Regions from separate parts of the Pseudomonas sp. 2024-210 genome, predicted to be linked through region 1. Evidence: predicted binding sites of a transcription regulator. Region 1 holds the regulator's gene; each other region holds the start of a gene.
What was found. The regulator FliA, encoded in region 1, starts transcription of late flagellar genes. The targets are predictions, from matches to a motif close to CTAAAGTTTNNNNNNNNNNNGCCGNTAA.
Positions count from the first base shown of each region.

Region 2: a site for FliA is predicted at 4,932-4,959, ahead of motA (flagellar motor stator protein MotA). Genes of this name have one in related genera too.
Region 3: a site for FliA is predicted at 2,688-2,715, ahead of flgM (flagellar biosynthesis anti-sigma factor FlgM). Genes of this name have one in related genera too.

Region 1 is NZ_JBJGEJ010000004.1:33,402-39,931, reverse strand. It holds gene ACI7MX_RS06965 (chemotaxis protein CheA) at 1-433, opposite strand, end outside; gene ACI7MX_RS06960 (protein phosphatase CheZ) at 504-1,292, opposite strand; gene ACI7MX_RS06955 (chemotaxis response regulator CheY) at 1,313-1,684, opposite strand; gene fliA (RNA polymerase sigma factor FliA) at 1,929-2,672, opposite strand; gene fleN (flagellar synthesis regulator FleN) at 2,669-3,499, opposite strand; gene flhF (flagellar biosynthesis protein FlhF) at 3,616-4,929, opposite strand; gene flhA (flagellar biosynthesis protein FlhA) at 4,940-6,530, opposite strand, start outside.
Region 2 is NZ_JBJGEJ010000002.1:354,540-361,069, reverse strand. It holds gene queG (tRNA epoxyqueuosine(34) reductase QueG) at 1-384, shown strand, start outside; gene ACI7MX_RS04225 (trimeric intracellular cation channel family protein) at 458-1,069, opposite strand; gene orn (oligoribonuclease) at 1,192-1,734, opposite strand; gene rsgA (small ribosomal subunit biogenesis GTPase RsgA) at 1,841-2,872, shown strand; gene motB (flagellar motor protein MotB) at 3,000-4,010, opposite strand; gene motA (flagellar motor stator protein MotA) at 4,014-4,865, opposite strand; gene ACI7MX_RS04200 (HDOD domain-containing protein) at 5,029-6,530, shown strand, end outside.
Region 3 is NZ_JBJGEJ010000008.1:329-6,858, forward strand. It holds partial or broken gene ACI7MX_RS13065 (hypothetical protein) at 1-720, opposite strand, end outside; gene ACI7MX_RS13070 (flagellar brake protein) at 976-1,716, opposite strand; gene ACI7MX_RS13075 (flagella synthesis protein FlgN) at 1,810-2,277, opposite strand; gene flgM (flagellar biosynthesis anti-sigma factor FlgM) at 2,328-2,651, opposite strand; gene flgA (flagellar basal body P-ring formation chaperone FlgA) at 2,804-3,574, opposite strand; gene ACI7MX_RS13090 (chemotaxis protein CheV) at 3,651-4,613, shown strand; gene cheR (protein-glutamate O-methyltransferase CheR) at 4,627-5,454, shown strand; gene flgB (flagellar basal body rod protein FlgB) at 5,781-6,188, shown strand; gene flgC (flagellar basal body rod protein FlgC) at 6,192-6,530, shown strand, end outside.

The DNA.
Region 1 (6,530 bases):
CAGGCTGCCTGGCCGGTTCAAGCGCAACCGCCGGCTGGCTTGTCGCTGGTTCGGCCAAACGTGCCAAGGCCGCCAGCAGTTCGGGCGTGGCCGCCGTGATCGGGCTGCGTTCACGAACTTCGGTAAACATGCCATTGACCGCATCCAGCGCTTCAAGGACAACGTCCATCAGCTCGGCGTCTACGCTTCGCTCACCCTTGCGCAGGATGTCGAACACGTTTTCGGCAATATGGCAGCACTCCACAAGCTCATTGAGCTGTAGAAAGCCGGCGCCCCCTTTTACAGTGTGAAAACCGCGAAAAATTGCATTGAGCAAGTCCGCATCATCCGGTCGGCTTTCCAGCTCAACCAGTTGTTCGGACAACAGCTCTAGAATCTCGCCGGCTTCAACCAGGAAATCCTGAAGGATTTCTTCATCGGCGCCGAAGCTCATGTACGTGCTCCTTGAAATAGGGTCTTTGGACGCCGCCGTGCAGAAACGCACGGGGGCATTCACTCAGAGCCTAGAAACCTAAACTGGATAATAAATCGTCAACATCATCCTGGCCGGACACGACATCTTCACGTTTATCGGCATGGATCTGCGGACCTTCACCCTTCGTCAGGTTTTTTTGCGAAATATTTTCAGCACGCAGTGCCTCACGGTCGTGTTCGATACCGGCAAAGCGATCAACCTGGCTGGCCATCAACACCAGCTTGAGCAAATTGCTTTCAACGTCGGTGACCAATTGCGTCACCCGCTTGATCACTTGACCTGTGAGGTCCTGATAATCCTGGGCCATCAAAATATCCGTGAGGTTGGCGGACACCTGGGTGTTCTCAATGTCGCTGCGCGTCAAAAAACTGTCTACGCGACGCGCCAGCTCGCGGAACTCCTCGGCCCCCACTTCGCGACGCATAAAGCGTCCCCAGTCGACACTTAACGCTTTGGCATCCGTGCCCAGCGCATTGACCAGCGGTGTGCTGCTTTCGACCAAGTCCATCGTCCGATTGGCCGCCGCTTCCGTCAGTTTCACAACATACGCCAAGCGATCGGCTGCATCGGTGATCTGTGACACTTCTTCGGCACGCGGCATGCCCGGATCTATTTGAAAGTTGACGATGGAGCTGTGCAACTCGCGGGTCAGCTTGCCGACTTCCTGATACAGGCCGCGGTCGCGGGTCTGGTTCAGTTCATGAATCAACTGCACCGCCTCGCCGAACTGCCCTTTTTCAAGGCTTTCGACCAATTCGTGCGCATGTTTTTTCAGGGTCGATTCAAACTCGCCCTGAGTCGCTTCTTTATGCTCCATTGCGCCCCCCTTCCCGCCGATCAACCGATGCGTTCAAAGATTTTTTCGATCTTGTCTTTGAGCGCCTGAGCCGTGAACGGCTTGACCACATAACCGTTAACCCCGGCTTGGGCCGCTTCGATGATTTGCTCGCGCTTGGCCTCGGCCGTCACCATCAGGACGGGCAAATGCTTGAGCTTTTCGTCGGCTCGCACTTGGCGCAGCAAATCGATACCGCTCATGCCGGGCATGTTCCAGTCAGTCACCAGAAAATCAATGCTGCCCAACTTGAGGATCGGCAACGCGGTGTTGCCGTCGTCCGCCTCGACCGTGTTCGTGAACCCGAGGTCACGCAACAGGTTTTTAATGATCCGGCGCATCGTTGAAAAGTCATCAACGATAAGGATCTTCATGTTCTTGTCCAATACGGCCTCCAAGCGGTCTTTGCCGCGCTCACACTCTGAGCGCGCCATTCAATCAATTCGGTAATTATCAAAAGCCCGTCAATTTCGTAGCAGTTGCCACAGGCGACGTTCGGCGGCAAAGCCGTCGTCAATGCAGCGACTGCGGTGTATCTGCCACACCACGGGCTCAGGATTGACGATCGCTGCGCAATCGAACGCAGCCTGCGGCAGCTGCTACGAATGAATCAGTGTTTCAATGTGCGCGCCACTGGCCCAGACGGGCGCGCAAACGCGCGGCACACTGACTGTGCAACTGGCTGACCCGCGATTCGCTGACCCCCAGCACTTCGCCGATTTCCTTGAGGTTCAACTCCTCGTCGTAATACAGCGCCAGCACTAGACGCTCACGCTCAGGCAACAGACTGATGGCGTCGGTCAACGCCACCTGAAAGCGCTCGTCTTCCAGATCCCGAGAGGGTTCAAGGTGCGCGCTGGCGCCATCTTCATGCAGCCCTTCGTGCTCACCGTCCTGCAACAGATCATCGAAACTGAATAAGCGACTGCCCAGGGTGTCATTCAAAATGGCGTAATAATCATCAAGGCTTAACTGGAGTTCGGCCGCAACCTCGTGATCTTTAGCGTCACACCCGGTTTTTGCTTCAATAACGCGAATTGCGTCACTGACCATGCGCGTATTGCGGTGTACCGAGCGGGGTGCCCAGTCGCCCTTGCGCACTTCATCGAGCATGGCGCCACGAATGCGAATGCCCGCGTAGGTCTCAAAACTCGCACCCTTGGTCGCGTCGTACTTGGTCGACACTTCAAGCAGGCCGATCATCCCGGCCTGGATCAAATCATCCACCTGCACGCTGGCGGGCAAGCGCGCCAGCAGGTGATAGGCAATACGCTTGACCAACGGTGCGTAGCGCTCAATCAGTTCGTACTGATTGTCGCGTGACGCCTTGCTGTACATGCGATAGCCGCTCGCGGTCATCAATGCCGTCCTCCACCTGCTTGCTGCACAAGACGCTCGACAAAAAATTCGAGATGGCCTCGGGGATTGGCCGGTAAAGGCCACGTGTCGACTTTCTGCGCGATGGCTTTGAAGGCCAGCGAGCATTTGGAACGCGGGAATGCTTCATACACGGCGCGCTGTTTTTGCACGGCCTTGCGTACGCATTCGTCGTAGGGGATGGCGCCTACGTATTGCAGGGCAACATCAAGAAAGCGGTCCGTGACTTTGGTCAGCTTGGCAAACAGGTTGCGGCCTTCCTGCGGGCTTTGCGCCATGTTGGCCAATACCCGGAAGCGGTTCATGCCGTAATCGCGGTTCAGCAGTTTGATGAGCGCGTAGGCATCCGTGATGGACGTAGGCTCATCGCAGACCACCAGCAACACCTCCTGGGCGGCGCGAACAAAACTCACGACCGAATCACCGATCCCGGCGGCGGTATCAATCACCAGCACATCGAGGTTGTCACTGAGCTCGCTGAACGCCTGAATCAGTCCAGCATGTTGCGCCGGGCTCAGGTTGACCATGCTCTGGGTGCCAGATGCGGCCGGTACGATACGAATGCCGCCGGGGCCTGTGAGCAATACATCGCGCAGCTCACAACGACCCTCGACCACATCGGCCAGGGTGTATTTGGGGGTCAGTCCCAGCAGGACATCAACGTTGGCCAACCCCAGATCAGCGTCCATCAACATCACACGTCGACCCATTTCGGCCAAGGCGATGGACAAATTCACTGACACGTTAGTTTTACCGACGCCACCCTTGCCGCCGGTTACTGCGATCACCTGTACGGGATGCATGCTGCCCATGATCTTTCTTACCTTGTCTTACTTAGACGCGGCTACAACGGCTGGCTGCGCGTGCCCATTGGCACCACACCTTGCAAACCATCGATGTAGGTACATTGCAACTCATCGTGTGTCGCTCAACCGACCCGATCGCGGGGGTTGGTATAGATATCAGCAAACATGTCGGCCATGGCCTCCTCGCTGGGATCTTCCTGCATTTGTACACTGACGGCGCGACTCACCAACTGATGACGACGCGGCAGATGCAGGTCGTCCGGGATACGCGGGCCGTCGGTCAGATACGCCACCGGCAAATCGTTGCTGATCGCCAGGCTCAGTACTTCGCCCAAACAGGCGGTTTCATCGAGTTTGGTCAGGATACATCCGGCCAGACCGCAGCGTTTATAGCTGAGGTAGGCGGCCTGCAACACTTGCTTCTGACTGGTGGTGGCCATTACCAGGTAATTGCGTGCCTTGATTCCGCGCCCCGCCAGGCTTTCCAGTTGCAGGCGCAGGGCTGGATCACTGGCTTGCAGGCCAGCGGTGTCAATCAACACCACGCGCTTGCGCGCCAAGGGTTCGAGCGTCTGCCCCAACGACTGGCCCGGCGCCACATGCGTCACCGGAACGTTGAGAATCCGGCCCAGGGTCTTGAGTTGCTCCTGAGCGCCAATACGAAAGCTATCCATGCTCACCAATGCGATATGTTGCGCGCCGTACTTGAGTACATAGCGCGCCGCCAGCTTCGCCAGCGTTGTGGTTTTACCCATACCAGCCGGGCCGACCATAGCAATCACGCCGCCTTCTTCAAGTGGCTCGATCTCCGGGGTCGTAATCATCCTCGCCAGGTGCGCCAACAACATGCGCCAAGCCTGACGTGGCTCTTCAATTTCGGCAACTTGTGCCAATAAATCACGGGACAGCGGCCCCGACACACCAATGCGTTGCAACCGGCGCCACAAATTAGCTTGCGCAGGTTTGGCGCCTTGCAACTGGTTCCAGGCCAGCGAGCCCAGTTGCACTTCGAGTAATTCACGCAAGCCATTGAGCTCTGAACGCATGCTGTCAAAGACACGACGGTCAATGCCGGGCGCAAGCGCCGGAGCCGGACGCGGCGGCTCTTCGAGCGTCGGCTCGATCAGCGGTTCGGCAGCGGTCAAGGGCAAGCCGGCAAACAGTTGGCGATTGACCTCACCGTCGCCTTCGCCGCGCAGGCTTAACTCGGCCTGCGCCGAGACTATTTTGGACTGGGTCTTGCGCAGCTCTTCTTCAAGCTCCACGTTTGGCACACGAGGGGCCAGGGCAGATAGCTTGTAATCCAGCGCTGCGGTCAACTCAACGCCACCGGCGATGCGGCGATTGCCAATAATGGCGGCATCAGCGCCCAGCTCATCACGTATCAGCTTCATGGCCTGACGCATGTCGGCGGCGAAAAATCGCTTCACTTGCATAAATCAAACCTCAGCCGTTCGGGCCTACTGTCGCAACAATCGTGACTTGCTTGTTATCCGGAATTTCCTGGTACGCCAGCACATGCAGGTTAGGCACGGCCAAACGGCCAAAGCGTGAAAGCATTGCGCGTACCGGGCCTGCCACCAGCAAGATCACCGGGTTGCCTTGCATTTCCTGACGTTGCGCCGCGTCAATCAATGAGCGCTGTAGCTTTTCAGCCATGCTCGGCTCCAGCAAAACGCCCTCTTCCTGGCCTTGTCCGGCCTTTTGCAAACTATTGAGCAATATTTGTTCCAACCTGGGTTCCAAGGTGATCACAGGCAGCTCGGACTCAACGCCTACAATGCTTTGCACGATAGCGCGGGACAACCCGACGCGCACGGCAGCCACCAAAGCGGCAGTATCTTGACTCTTGTGAGCATTGTTGGCGACGGCCTCGGCAATGCTGCGAATATCGCGAACGGGCACTTGCTCAGCCAGCAGCGCCTGCAACACTTTGAGCAACTGAGAAAGGCTCAATACCCCCGGCACCAGTTCTTCTGCCAGCTTGGGCGAAGACTTGGCCAGCAACTGCATCAACTGCTGCACTTCTTCATGACCGATCAGCTCATGGGAGTGTTTGTACAGAATCTGGTTCAAGTGGGTCGCCACAACCGTACTGGCGTCCACCACCGTGTAGCCCAGCGCCTGGGCCTGATTGCGCTGACTGACCTCAATCCACACCGCTTCCAGGCCAAAGGCCGGGTCTTGGGTGGTGATCCCGTTGAGCGTGCCAAACACCTGCCCCGGGTTGATGGCCATTTCTCGATCCGGGTAAATCTCGGCCTCGGCCAGAATCACCCCCATCAAGGTCAAACGGTAGGCACTTGGGGCCAGATCGAGGTTGTCGCGAATATGCACCGTGGGCATCAGAAAACCCAGATCCTGAGAAAGCTTCTTGCGCACGCCTTTGATCCGCGCCAGCAATTGGCCACCCTGGTTGCGGTCCACCAACGGGATCAATCGATAGCCCACTTCAAGGCCAATCATGTCGATGGGCGTGACGTCATCCCAACCCAGCTCTTTGGTCTCTTGGGCGCGGGCCGGGGAAGGCAACAAGTCTTGCTGCAACTTCACTTCCTGCAAGGCCTGAGTTTTGGCTGCGCTTTGCTTCTTCCACATCAAATACGCCACGCCACCCGCGACGGCCGCCAGACTCAGAAAGGAGAAGTGCGGCATGCCCGGCACGATACCCATGACCCCCATCAGGCCTGCCGACACCGCCAGCGCTTTGGGCGAGGCGAACATCTGCCGGTTGATCTGCTTGCCCATGTCTTCGGAGCCGGAGGCGCGGGTGACCATGATCGCCGCGGCGGTGGACAGCAGCAACGAAGGCAACTGCGCCACCAAACCGTCACCGATGGTCAGCAAGGCGTATACCTTGCCAGCGTCAGTAAAGGTCATGCCGTGCTGAAAGATACCCACCGCCATGCCGCCGATCAGGTTGATAAACAGAATCAACAGACCTGCAATCGCATCCCCGCGCACGAATTTACTGGCACCGTCCATGGAGCCGTAAAACTCGGCCTCCTGGGCGACTTCCTGACGCCGCAGCTTGGCT
Region 2 (6,530 bases), on a different contig from region 1:
TCGATGATCGGCAATCGGGTCTTTGGGTGCGATGACTGCCAGATTGTCTGCCCCTGGAACCGTTTTGCCCGCACGACAGCCGAGGGTGACTTCAAGCCGCGGCATAACCTGGACAACGCGGGCTTGGCCGAACTGTTTATGTGGGATGAAGATAAGTTCTTGAGCAGCACCGAGGGCTCGCCCTTGCGACGCGCGGGGTATGAGCGCTGGTTACGCAACCTGGCGGTGGGGCTGGGCAATGCGCCCTCCACGATTCCCGTGCTCGAAGCATTGAAAGCGCGGCGTCACTATCCGTCAGAGCTGGTGCAAGAACATGTGGAGTGGGCGCTTGAGCAGCATGCAAAGCGCTTGCCCTCACCCTCTCCCGAAGGCTCAGGGATCTGATCGACAGTGTCATGCACAACGGTTTCTGCCTTTAGTCCCCTCTCCCTCCGGGAGAGGGCTAGGATGCTTTTAACTAATGCTCGTCGTTGTAAACGAACTTGGGCATTTCCCAGTTAAAGCGTATCGCCAGCAAGCGCAGCAATAACCCGCCGAACAAGGTGACAAAAATCGCCTGATCTTCAGGCATCCCAAAGTAGGTACACAGCAAGAAGCACCACGCCGCTGCAAACGAGACGCTGGCATAGAGTTCACGGCGGAAGATCAGCGGAATATCGTTGCAGAAAATGTCCCGCAAGATGCCACCGAATACCCCTGTGATCACACCACTGACCGATGCCACCAGCATGCCCTGCCCCATTTCCAGGGCGGTCATGCAACCAATAAGGGTGAAAGCCACGAGCCCTAGCGCATCCAGCACCAGAAACAGTGAACGCAGATGTCGCATCAGCGGTGCGATAAAAATCGTTACCAAAGCGGCAACGGTGGTGAGCACCAGGTATTCGGGATGCTTGACCCACGTGAGCGGGTAATGCCCCAGCAACATGTCACGCACCGAACCGCCGCCCAGTGCGGTGACGCAGGCGATCAGCACGACCCCGAACCAATCCATCCCCCGCCGACCGGCAGACAACGCACCGGTCATGGCTTCAGCCGTAATGGCCACTAAATAGAGCATCAGCAACATGTCGGCGATCCTTGCAATAAGGCGCGCAGTCTACTCATTTGCCGCATGCACCAACAGAGGGCAGCCATTCACGACAGGCAGTCGCTGACGAAAGTTGCGACGTGGACATGAGTGCTTGCAGATCAGAACTTGATGAAGTGTTTGCGGTAGTGCTGCAGCTCGGCAATCGACTCGCGAATATCATCCAGCGCCAAATGCGTGCCTTTTTTAACCAGACTGTCGCGCACTTCCGGTGCCCAGCGTGCGACCAGCTCTTTAAGCGTGGAGACATCGAGATTTCGGTAGTGGAAGTAGCTTTCCAGGTCTTTCATGTAGGTGTACAAAAAACGCCGGTCCTGGCAGATGCTGTTGCCACAGATCGGCGATTTGCCTTTGGGCACCCAGTGCTCAAGAAAAGCGATGGTCTGCGCCTCGGCCTCAGCCATGGTCGTGGTGCTGTCCTTGACACGCTGGGTCAAACCGCTTCCGCCGTGGGTACGGGTGTTCCACTCGTCCATGCGCGACAGCACTTCATCGCTGTGATGGATGGCGATGACCGGGCCTTCGGCCAAAGTATTGAGGTTGCTGTCGGTGACGATGGTGGCCATTTCAATAATGACGTCGTTGTCAGGATCAAGACCGGTCATTTCCAAGTCGATCCAAATCAGGTTCTGCGCGTTTTGCATAATGGCCTCCAGTGCTAAGTCGAGCAGTTTAGCTTAGGCAGGTTGCCCACGTGCTAAACTCGCCAGCGTTTCACCCTCATTATCGCTTTATCAACACGGAACACCCATGGCCAAACGCCAGCTCAACCGTCGCCAAAACTGGCGCATCGAAAAGATTCAGGGCGAGCGCGCTGCCCGCGCCGCTAAACGTGAATCCAGTGCCGTCGAAGCGCTGGAAGGCGGCGATTTAGGCGCTGAACAGCTCGGCTTAGTGATCGCGCATTTTGGTGTGCAGGTCGAAGTCGAAGCCCAGGAAGGTGAACTTAAAGGCCAGATGTTCCGTTGCCACTTGCGCGCCAACCTGCCCGCACTGGTAACCGGCGACACGGTGGTGTGGCGCGCTGGCAATCAGGGCATCGGCGTTATCGTCGCCCAACTGCCGCGTAAAACCGAACTGTGCCGTCCGGACAGCCGCGGCCAGCTAAAACCGGTTGCCGCCAACGTCGACATGATCGTGATTGTGTTTGCGCCCATGCCCGAGCCGCACGCCAACCTGATTGACCGCTATCTGGTGGCGGCTGAGCACGCCGGCATTCGTCCTTTGCTGCTGCTCAACAAGGCTGACCTGATTGACGAGCAAAACGCCCCTGCACTGAACGCCTTGCTGGGCGTTTATCGCCAGCTCGGTTACCCAGTGCTGGAAGTATCGGCGCATCACGGTGATGGCATGCAGCAGTTGCAGGCGCAACTTGACGGCCATATCAGCGTGTTTGTGGGTCAGTCAGGCGTGGGTAAATCGTCGTTGGTCAACAGCCTGCTGCCCGAGGTCAACCTGCGGGTGGGACCGCTGTCCGAAATTTCGGGTCAGGGTACGCACACCACGACCACTGCTCGGCTGTTCCACTTCCCAGGCGGCGGCGACCTGATCGACTCCCCGGGTATTCGTGAATTTGGTCTGGGCCACGTCAGCCGGGCCGATGTTGAAGCGGGCTTTATTGAATTCAACGACTTGATTGGTCGCTGCCGCTTCCGCGACTGCAAGCACGACCGCGAACCGGGGTGCGCGTTACTGATGGCGCTGGAAGATGGTCGCGTGCAGCAACAACGCATGAACAGCTACCGCTCGATTATCGCCAGCTTGCCTGAGTCGAGTTACTAACGGCAAAAGCCCCTCACCCTAGCCCTCTCCCAGAGGGAGAGGGGACTGATTTGTGGCGCAGCTTTTAGCTCCCTCTCCCTCTGGAAGAGGGGACTGATTTGTGGGGCAGCTCTTAGCTCCCTCTCCCTCAGGGAGAGGGTTGGGGTGAGGGCGAGGCCGGATCATCAAACAGGTTCAGCTTCTGGCGCTCTTCATGCATCGGCGGCGGCTGTTGATCCGGCGGCAAGGTGATCGGGTCAACTGGCGCCTTAGGCAGCGCCTCAGCCTTGACCGGCTCCGCACTTTGCCCCCCCTCAATCGCTTGCTGGGCACGCTTGTTCAGCACCACGATGTCGATACGGCGGTTCACCGGGTTCGTTGGGTTGCTCTTGTCGAACGGCACCGATGAGGCGTACCCCACCACCCTGGCAATCTGGCTTTCGGGGTAACTGCCTGTGACCAACGCACGGCGGGCCGCATTGGCACGGTTGGCCGACAATTCCCAGTTACCAAAATCACCACTCCCCGAATACTGCGTGGCATCGGTGTGGCCGCTGATGCTGACCTTGTTCGGTACCGCTTTGATGGTGTCAGCCATGGCCAGCAGAATATCTTCGACGTACTGCTTGAGCCGCGCGCTGCCAACGTCAAACATCGGCCGATTTTCAGCGTCCATGATTTGAATGCGCAAGCCATCCGGCGTGATTTCAAACAGTAACTGGTCTTTGAATTTGCGTAACTGAGGGTTTTCTTCGACCTTGTTTTGCAATTCTTGCAACAGCAATTCGAGGCGCTCTTTCTCCACTTGCTCAGCCACACTTTCGGCCTGATCAGGATCGATCTTCTGGCTGTTGATCGTGTCGAGCTGGGGTTGCAGCTTTTCTTCCGGGTTCAGCGTGTTGTCCGGCGCCAGGGCGGGTGTACCGCCCAGATCAATGGTGTACGGCGAACCGCTTTCAGTGAAACCGACCGGGTCTTTGAAGTAGCCGCTAATGGCCAGTTTTTGCGCCGGGGTGGCCGCAGACATCAGCCATAGCACCAGAAAGAACGCCATCATCGCCGTGGCAAAGTCAGCAAAGGCAATTTTCCAGGCGCCGCCGTGATGGCCAACGGCAAAGCGCTTGACGCGCTTGATGATGATCGGCTGATTGTTTTCCATAAATCAGCGACCGCGAACCACTTGCTCAAGCTCGGAAAAGCTTGGACGGTGCTTGGGATACAGCACTTTGCGGCCAAATTCGACCGCCAGCGACGGCGGCATGCCCGAGGCAGAAGCGACCAGCGAGGCCTTGATGGCTTCGTACACGTTTATTTCTTCTTTGGCATCGTGGGCCAGCGACGTGGCCAAAGGGCCGAAGAAACCATAAGCGGCCAGAATACCGAAGAATGTGCCCACCAATGCAGCACCAACGTGCTGGCCAATGGCAGTTTGATCGCCTTCACCCAGCGATGCCATCGTCACCACAATACCCAGAACGGCCGCCACGATACCGAAACCCGGCATGCCGTCGGCGATGCCGTTAACGGCGTGAGACGGGTGTTCTAACTCTTCCTTTAGATTGAACAGCTCCATGTCAAACAAGCCTTCCAGCTCGTGGGGCGCCATGTTGCCCGAGGACATGATGCGCAAGTAATCGCAAATGAACGCAGTCATGCGCTCATCTTTAAGAATGGTCGGGTATTTGGCGAATATCGGGCTGGCAGCCGCGTCTTCGATGTCGGCCTCAATAGCCATCATCCCTTCGCGACGACTTTTATTCAGAATCTCGTAAACCAGGCCCAGCACTTCAAGGTAGAAAGCGTGGGAGAACCGCGAACCGAACATGCCCAGCGATTTTTTCAGTACGTGCAGGGTCATGTAGCCCGGATTGGCCTGCAAGAACGCCCCCAGCGCTGCGCCACCAATGATCATGACCTCAAAAGGCTGAATCAATGCCGCGATCTTGCCGTGGGAGAGCACGTAGCCGCCGAGTACACTCGCGATCACGACGATAATGCCGATAATTTTAGCCATAAATATAAAAGTACTTATTCAGTCGGGTTCGGGGTGATTGCAGCGTCACAAAAACTCTTCTTCTCCCTATCGGCAAATCTGCGCCAGACTGTAACGCGTAAAAGCGAAAAACATTCAGCCCGGTTCGGGTGTGCCCTCCCTTTATGATGATCGCGCTCCTTTTATGGCTAACAAAAATATTGCATCGACATCAGTACCGACCACGCTGGACGCTTGGGTTCAGCGGCTAAACAACGCTCAGCTGCCCATCCCGCAATACAGCCATGCGCAGGTAAGCGCAGCGATCAACGACAGTCGCCGCTCGTTGCGCGATATTGCCGAGGTCATGCAAGACAGCCCTGCGTTGGCGTTGAGTTTGATTCGCGAAGCCAACCAGCATCTGCAAAGCAGCCTGAGTGAACCGGCTGAAAGCCTGGAAGTGGCCATCAACCGACTGGGGTTGAAACGCACCCAGGAAGTGCTTGAGAGCTTGCCCGCCCTGGCCCCGGAGGACATGCCGCTGCCTTACCGGCAAATCCAGCTCATCAGCCAGCATGCAGCGCAACAAGCCATCGGCCTGTTCGGCAATCGCCTGGCGCGGCTCTGGCAAGAGATTTACTGGGGCAGTTTGCTGTTCCTCTCGCCCTTGTGGGCCATGGCGCTGACCCACCCTGACCTGCTCGAAGAATGGGAGCTGCAAGTGCTTCACCGCGGTGAGTGCGCCGACAAGGTCGAGCAGAAGCTGTTCGGCGTACGCCTGTTTGAGATCTGCAGGGCACTGGCCGAGTTATGGCGGCTGCCTGATTGGGTGCTGCACGGATACACCGTGGTCAATGAGCAACAGCTTACGCTGGTCAGTGTGTTGCATATTGCTCGCGACCGGCATCATCCGCTTCGCCAGCAACAGCGTCTGGACGCCGATCCGGCCTTGCGTAGCTGGCTCAACCAGCCAGCCAACAGCGTGCTGCTGGCCAATGGGTTGGCACTGTCGGCTCAAGCCGCCTGGGATATACCGCACAATCGGCGCTGGCAACTGCTGACCAGTCTGTACTTGCAAATGCCGCTGGATGATGTGCAGCAGCTTGTTCACCAAAACGCCGTCAGCAGCGGCCGATACCACTCTGTACCCGAACTTTGGCACCCGGCGCAGGCACTGCTTTTGCCTTGGAATGCACGACGCACGCTGCAAGGCAATCAACCCGCCGCGCCGCCTTCGGCCGAAGCGCTGACCCTATGGCGTAAACACTGTACACAGCTGTTGGCCGAGCCGAGCACGTTCGCCAATGCGATGCACCTGACGACCTGCGCCCGCGAAGCTTTGGTCGCCTGCGGTATGCGCAGGCTCATTGTGTTGATGGCTGACAAGACATCGAGTTATCTGCGGGTTTTTCAGGTCTGGGGGCTGCCCAAAGAGGTGTTCGATCTGACGTTCACTATCAGTGAGAGTACCGGCCTGCAGCGTTTGATGGCGCAACCTGCACAACTGCGCCTGACCCCCGAAAATAACGCAGTGATTGGTGCAGCCCTGCCTGACAAGCTGCTCTGCCTGTTTCCCGGTGAGCATCTGCTGCTGCGTTCACTGAGTAATAATGGCCGCGTGGTCATGCTGATACTGGCCGACCAGGGCGGCGGTGCGCTCAACGAGACCAGTGTGCAAGCGTTTGGCAAAACCGCGCAATGCATTGA
Region 3 (6,530 bases), on a different contig from region 1:
TTGTTCCGGGTTAAGGAACTCTGCGAGTTTTTCGAGATTCTTTTTCGGGTGCGTGATGAGATCGAACAGTTTGACGAGGCTGTCCCAAAGTCCGATCAGCGTATTGCCAAAACCCTTGAGGGCGCTTTGTGCGTGCAGCAGCAGTTGGTCTGCATTACTGGCGTTATCGTAGGCGCGCCAGAGTGGCTGGAATTCGCTGTTCCATTGCTGCGAGAGCCAGCCACCGAGATCGTTGAGCAGACCTTGATAGGAGTCGAAGTAGGCGTCGATCTCTTGCGGTGTGGTCTGGGGGTAGAAGGTGACGCGATAGCGCTGATCGGGTTTACAGCCTTCGAGCAGCTTTATGCCGCTATTGTCGATGAGGGTGTGGAGCTCTTCACCGTCGGTATCAAGTGAACTGGCAAAGCCATAATTGTCCGGACGCAGGGGTTTTGAGCGCAGGGGCGTCAGACGGACAGGGGTGTTGCCAATCGGCACAAAGTGCGCGGATTCGAAGGCATGAATCAAGGTCAGCGTGCCGTCTTTCTTGCATTGGGCATAGTGAATCGCCGGGCCTTTGCTCTCTATATTGCGGGTGATGGCACTGTCGCCGGCACTGAATTTTTGCTCAGCGGCAATAAGGCCGCCGTACCACTTTGAGGTTTGCAGGCGGTACTCGGCCAGGCAGTTTCTGTGTCGCAACAGGAGGGTGGGTACATCGGGCTGGATGCTGTCAGTCATTGACCTGTTTCCTTACGCTGGAGAGCACCTGAGGTCCTTCAACCATCAGGATTTTTCGGTGGCGCAAGTGTGCAAGGCGATAATTAAAATGGCTGTAAGACGGGTCTATAGCTGAGGGGGGTTTAAAGCGTGTTTTGAGTGAGATGCCTTACTGGTTGATGTCAGCGGTCTCTGACATGAATCAAGGCTGAAGAGAATTCAGAGCATAAAAAAGGCCACATTAAAGTGGCCTTTGATCAAACAGATAGCGTGCAATCAATAATCGTCGTCTTTATCAAACTGCCGCGCTTCACGCTGCAGTTGATAGACAAAACGTTCAACCTGGCGCTGCACGGCACCGCTGATGTTGTGAAAACGCATGCCAGCAAAGGTGATGTTGAGTCGCTCTTCAAAATGCAGGTAACGCATCTCCACCGGCGTCGTCATGGTGCCAAAGGGCAGGGCAGCGTTAAAGCGTTCATACACCTGACCCAGTTGCATGCTTTGACTGATATCACCCTCAAAGCGCAACTTGCAGCCTGTGGCGGAGACGTCCAGCAATTTACCTTTGATCGGGGTTTTGAGCTTCTCGCCCGCCACTTCGACACTGATCAGGTTGGCCAGTCTTAACGCCGCGCGGAATGCGTTTCGGCGCTGGTGATAGACCACTTCGCCCGGGAGTGCGCCGCGATAGCAGCGATGACCGTTGACGTCATCAATGGTCAGTGAGGTGGTGCATTCCCAGGCAATTCTTACGCCGTCATGGAAGCCTTCGACCCGAAAAGGTACGCCCGCTTCAAGAAAACGTTCACCCTCTCGAGGGATCATTTCGTCCAGCGCGAGGCTGTTATTCTCACGATTTACATCCACCACATAGCTCTGGAAACGCTGGGTGCGATCCTGGAATGTGATGATCAACGGGTCATGGCTCTCTTGTAGCAACCGCAGGTTAGAGGCTATTTCCAGCGGGGTGGTCAGCACCTTGGGCGGCTGCGGAGCATCTTGGGCATCGAACACGGTTCATCTGTCTCCAGGCAAGTACAGCAACACAAGAGTGCGGCATTTTGCCATCATGCTGAGCATCTCGCTAGGCTGCTTGACGACTCGCGTTCACACCTGGCTGTAGGCGCGAGGCTTGTTTAGCATCGAGGTGGTGCCGCGTGCGGTGTACAGGGAGGGCACTTCGCCGCCATGCAGGATGCGCAGTTGATTGACCGTAATCGCCTGTTGGGTCTGAATTGATTGGCCATTGAGCTGATTGGCGGCATGGCACTGCGCAAGCAACTGGCTCAACAGATCGCTTTGGCTAAGCAACTGCTCGCCCACGCTTGAATGGCTGGCGAGGCTTTCGAGGCCTTTGCGGTTGGTCGTCAGACCCAGGCTGGCCAAAATCTGGCTGCGTTTGCGGCCATGTTGATCGAGCAAAATGATCAACGAATGTTTACGCGCCAGAATGTGTTCCAAGTGCACCATATCGCGCCCTTTGAGGGCGATGGACTCTTCCTGCAACAAACCGAGCAGTTGCTCAGCGGGTGCGAGGTCGTCATTGATCAGTTGCAGCAAATTTTCGTCGTGCATGGCGGGCTCTGGGAGTTAAGCGTCCAAAAGCCTGGCACCCGCCCCAAGGGCTAGTGCTGGGCTTCGATGTTTAGCAGTTTGCTGGCGACCCGACTGCTGTCGACTTTATAACTGCCATCGGCAATGGCTTGTTTCAGCTCGGCGACTCGATCGCTGTTGACCACCGGTTGATCGCGCAGTGAGTCGCTGATTTTTTGTAACTGCTGAGCCTGCGGGCTCAAGCTAACCGATTCACCGCTCGGGGCACTGGTGGTGGGCTCAGGGCTTTGCGCAGGGGCCGCTTGCGTGGCGCTGCCTGCTTCTTGGGCGGTATTGCTGCGCGTACTGCCGGTAACTGGCGGGGCGCTGTTGAGACGACTGAAGTCGATAACCATAACGAAAAACCTCTGGGTATTTGGACGCTTGCCATGTTTTCGGCCATACCCGGAAAAACTTTAGGCTTGATTAATCATAGGTGTGACTGAATACGTACTGATCTGGGTCAGGTAACAGTGTAGGAAAGTCGCAAGACTGATGCCAGAAAAGCTTACAGTGCCACCTCGACTTGACCAGGCCCAGTGATCCGCGCCTTGATCACACGTTTGGAGTTCAGGTTTCTGACGCGTATCTGCTCGCTCAAGCCGCCGTCTGACAGCGCCTCGCCGGGCATCTTGACGCTTAGGGTGCCGCTGCGAGCACTGATGACCACGTGGTCGCCTTTGCGCACGGCGGCGTTTTGCTCCAGATGCGTCAGGGTCAGCACTTGGTCAGTCACCACAGGACGCAGCAGTTTTTGCCCCACGGCCAATTCGGTCGCGGTCATATAGCCTTGATTGATTTGGCTGACGTCACGTTCGCGCAAGGTGACATCGGCGTAGTCCACAACCATGCCGCGTTTCAGTGGATGGGTGACGATCACCACATCGCGGAAAAGTCTGACTTGAGCCGGGACAAAGATGGTCCAGGGTGAGGCCCCTTCGCAACGAACCCGCACGATCACTCGGCCCATGGGCTGGGCCGGGCTTTCAAGCGTGGCTGTCAATTCTCTGTCGCACTCCGCCAGACGCAGGCGTGGATCGAGATTGTTCACTTGAATCTCATAGCGGCCTTCTATCTGACCAGTGGCAAGGTAGTCTTCGACAGTGAACTCAAGAAAGCCCTGAGTGACGCCGATAAGCTGAGTAGGAGATGTGAAGCCATCAGCGTAGGAATATTTGCCTACGCTAAGCAGGCACGCGACTGCCAACAGACTCAGGCATCGACGGCGAAGGCTGAAGGGGTTGGACTCGCGGCAGGAATTTGTCGTTTTGCTGTTCATGAAAGATAAATAGCAAAGCCCGTGCCGTTTACCGGGCTGCGTGTGTCGTAACTTAAAGTTTTAAAAGGAGCTGAGTATGGCTGGGGTGATGGATGCGGTTAACCAGCGCACTCAATTGGTGGGGCAAAACCGTCTGGAGCTGTTGCTGTTTCGTCTGGACGGGCCGCAGCTTTATGGGATCAATGTGTTCAAGGTCAGGGAGGTGCTGCAATGCCCCAGGCTGACGATGATGCCTCGATCCAATCCGGTGGTGTGCGGCGTGGCGAGCATTCGCGGCGCGACTATTCCGATTCTTGATCTGGCAATGGCCACCGGCGCGGGTCCACTTAAAGAACGGGATAACCCGTTTGTCATCATCACGGAGTACAACACCAAGACTCAGGGCTTTCTGGTGCGTTCGGTCGAACGCATTGTCAACATGAATTGGGAAGACATACATCCGCCACCTCAGGGCGCAGGCCGTGATCATTATTTGACGGCGGTGACGCGCATGGATGAGCAGTTGGTCGAAATCATTGATGTGGAAAAAGTACTGGCCGAAGTGTCGCCTACCCCTGAGACCATTTCCCAGGGTGTGGTGGATGTTGAGACTCAGGCCAGGGCATTGTCTTTGCGGGTGCTGACCGTCGATGATTCATCGGTGGCGCGCAAGCAGGTGGCCCGTTGTCTGCAAACGGTCGGGGTAGAGGTGGTTTCGCTGAACGACGGCCGTCAGGCGCTCAACTATCTGCGCCAGATGGTGGAGGAGGGTAAAGACCCGGCCGAGGAATTTCTGATGATGATCTCGGATATCGAGATGCCGGAAATGGACGGTTACACCCTGACAGCCGAAATCCGCAACGATCCACGCATGAAAAAGTTGCACATCATTCTGCATACTTCTTTGTCCGGGGTATTTAATCAGGCGATGGTCAAGAAAGTCGGTGCTGATGACTTTTTGGCCAAGTTTCGGCCCGATGACCTGGCATCCCGGGTAGTTGACCGGATTAAAGCAGCAGACCACAGCCAGGGTCAGTCCCTGGCGGTCAACACGATTTAAGAGGCAGGATCATTTGTCGACGGCTAATTTGGATTTTGAACAGTTCCGGGGCTTCCTGGAAAAAGCCTGTGGCATTGTGCTGGGTGAAAACAAGCAATACCTCGTTTCGAGCCGCCTTAACAAGCTGATGGAGCAGCAGAGCATCAAATCGCTGGGTGAGTTGATTCAGCGCATGCAAAGCCAGCCTCGCAGCGGGCTGCGTGAACAGGTGGTGGATGCCATGACCACCAATGAAACCTTGTGGTTTCGTGATACCTACCCGTTTGAAGTATTGAAGAACAAGGTCTTGCCCGAGTTTATCAAGGCCAATCCGGGGCAGCGGTTGCATATCTGGTCGGCGGCGTGTTCCTCGGGGCAGGAACCGTATTCGCTGTCGATGAGCATTGACGAGTTTGAACGCAGTAACCTTGGGCAATTGAAGGCAGGCGCACAGATCTTTGCCACTGACTTGTCCAGTCTGATGCTCAATACGTGCAAAACCGGTGAGTACGATAATTTGGCGATTGGCCGAGGCTTGTCGCAGGAGCGCTTGCAGCGCTATTTCGAACCCAAGGGGCCGGGGCGTTGGGTAATCAAGGCGCCGATCAAGAGCCGGGTGGAATTTCGTTCATTTAACCTGCTGGACAGCTACGCAGCGTTCGGCAAGTTTGACGTCGTGTTCTGTCGCAATGTGTTGATTTACTTCTCGGCCGAGATGAAAAAAGACATTTTGCTGCGACTCCACAGCACATTGAAGCCGGGTGGTTACCTGTTTCTGGGCGCCTCAGAAGCCCTCAACGGGTTGCCCGACCATTACCGGATGGTGCAATGCAGCCCCGGAATCATTTATCAGGCGAAATAGGCTGCGTTAACCCGTAGCAGCTGCCGAAGGCGGCGTTCGGCGACGCAGTCGTCGCAAAGAGTTCTAAACCTCAGTGCTCATTGTTGCGATCGCTGCGCGATCGGACGCAGCCTTCGGCAGCTGCTACGGGGGGGCGCGCACGTGCAATCAGGCGGCAGAAAAGCGGCAGTCAGCGGTCAGCCTTTGCCGCTTTTCTGACATTGGCGCCGCCCACTCCCTGCGCAAAGCCCTGAAACATGCGGTTATTCGATCTGGCACGAGGTTTGCTGTGTACCTGTCATCCACACCTGAATCCGTTTCAGGTCAGCTGACAAAGGTTTCCCGACATGAGCATCAGCTTCGATAAAGCGCTCGGTATCCATGAACAAGCCCTGGGTTTTCGTGCACAACGTGCCGAAGTGCTGGCCAACAATATTGCCAACGCTGATACCCCGAACTACAAAGCGCGGGATCTGGATTTCGCTTCTGTGCTCGCGGCACAGAACGACAAGAACCAGAACGCCACCTTTGCCCTGAACAAGACCAACAGCCGCCATATCGAAGCCCAAGGCCTGAGCATGGGTGACGAAGCCCTACAGTACCGCACGCCGATGCAGCCCTCGATCGACCAGAACACCGTGGACGCTCAGCTTGAGCAGTCGAACTATGCAGAGAATGCGGTCAACTTTCAGGCCAGCTTCACCTTGCTCAACAGTAAATTCAAAGGGCTGATGTCGGCCCTGCGCGGGGAGTAACTCATGTCTTTAGCCAGTGTGTTCAATATTGCCGGCAGCGGCATGAGTGCCCAGACCACGCGTCTGAATACCGTCGCCAGTAACATCGCCAACGCCGAAACCGTCTCGTCGAGCCTCGATCAGACGTACCGCGCCCGTCATCCGGTATTTGCCACAATGTTTCAGGGGGCGCAAAACGGCACCGGTGATTCGCTGTTCAATAATCAGGATGCCGCCGGCCAAGGCGTGCAGGTGTTGGGTGTGGTCGAAGACCAGAGCAACCTCGAAGCCCGTTACGAGCCCAACCATCCTTCTGCCGACGCCAAGGGCTATGTCTACTACCCCAACGTCAACGTGGTCGAA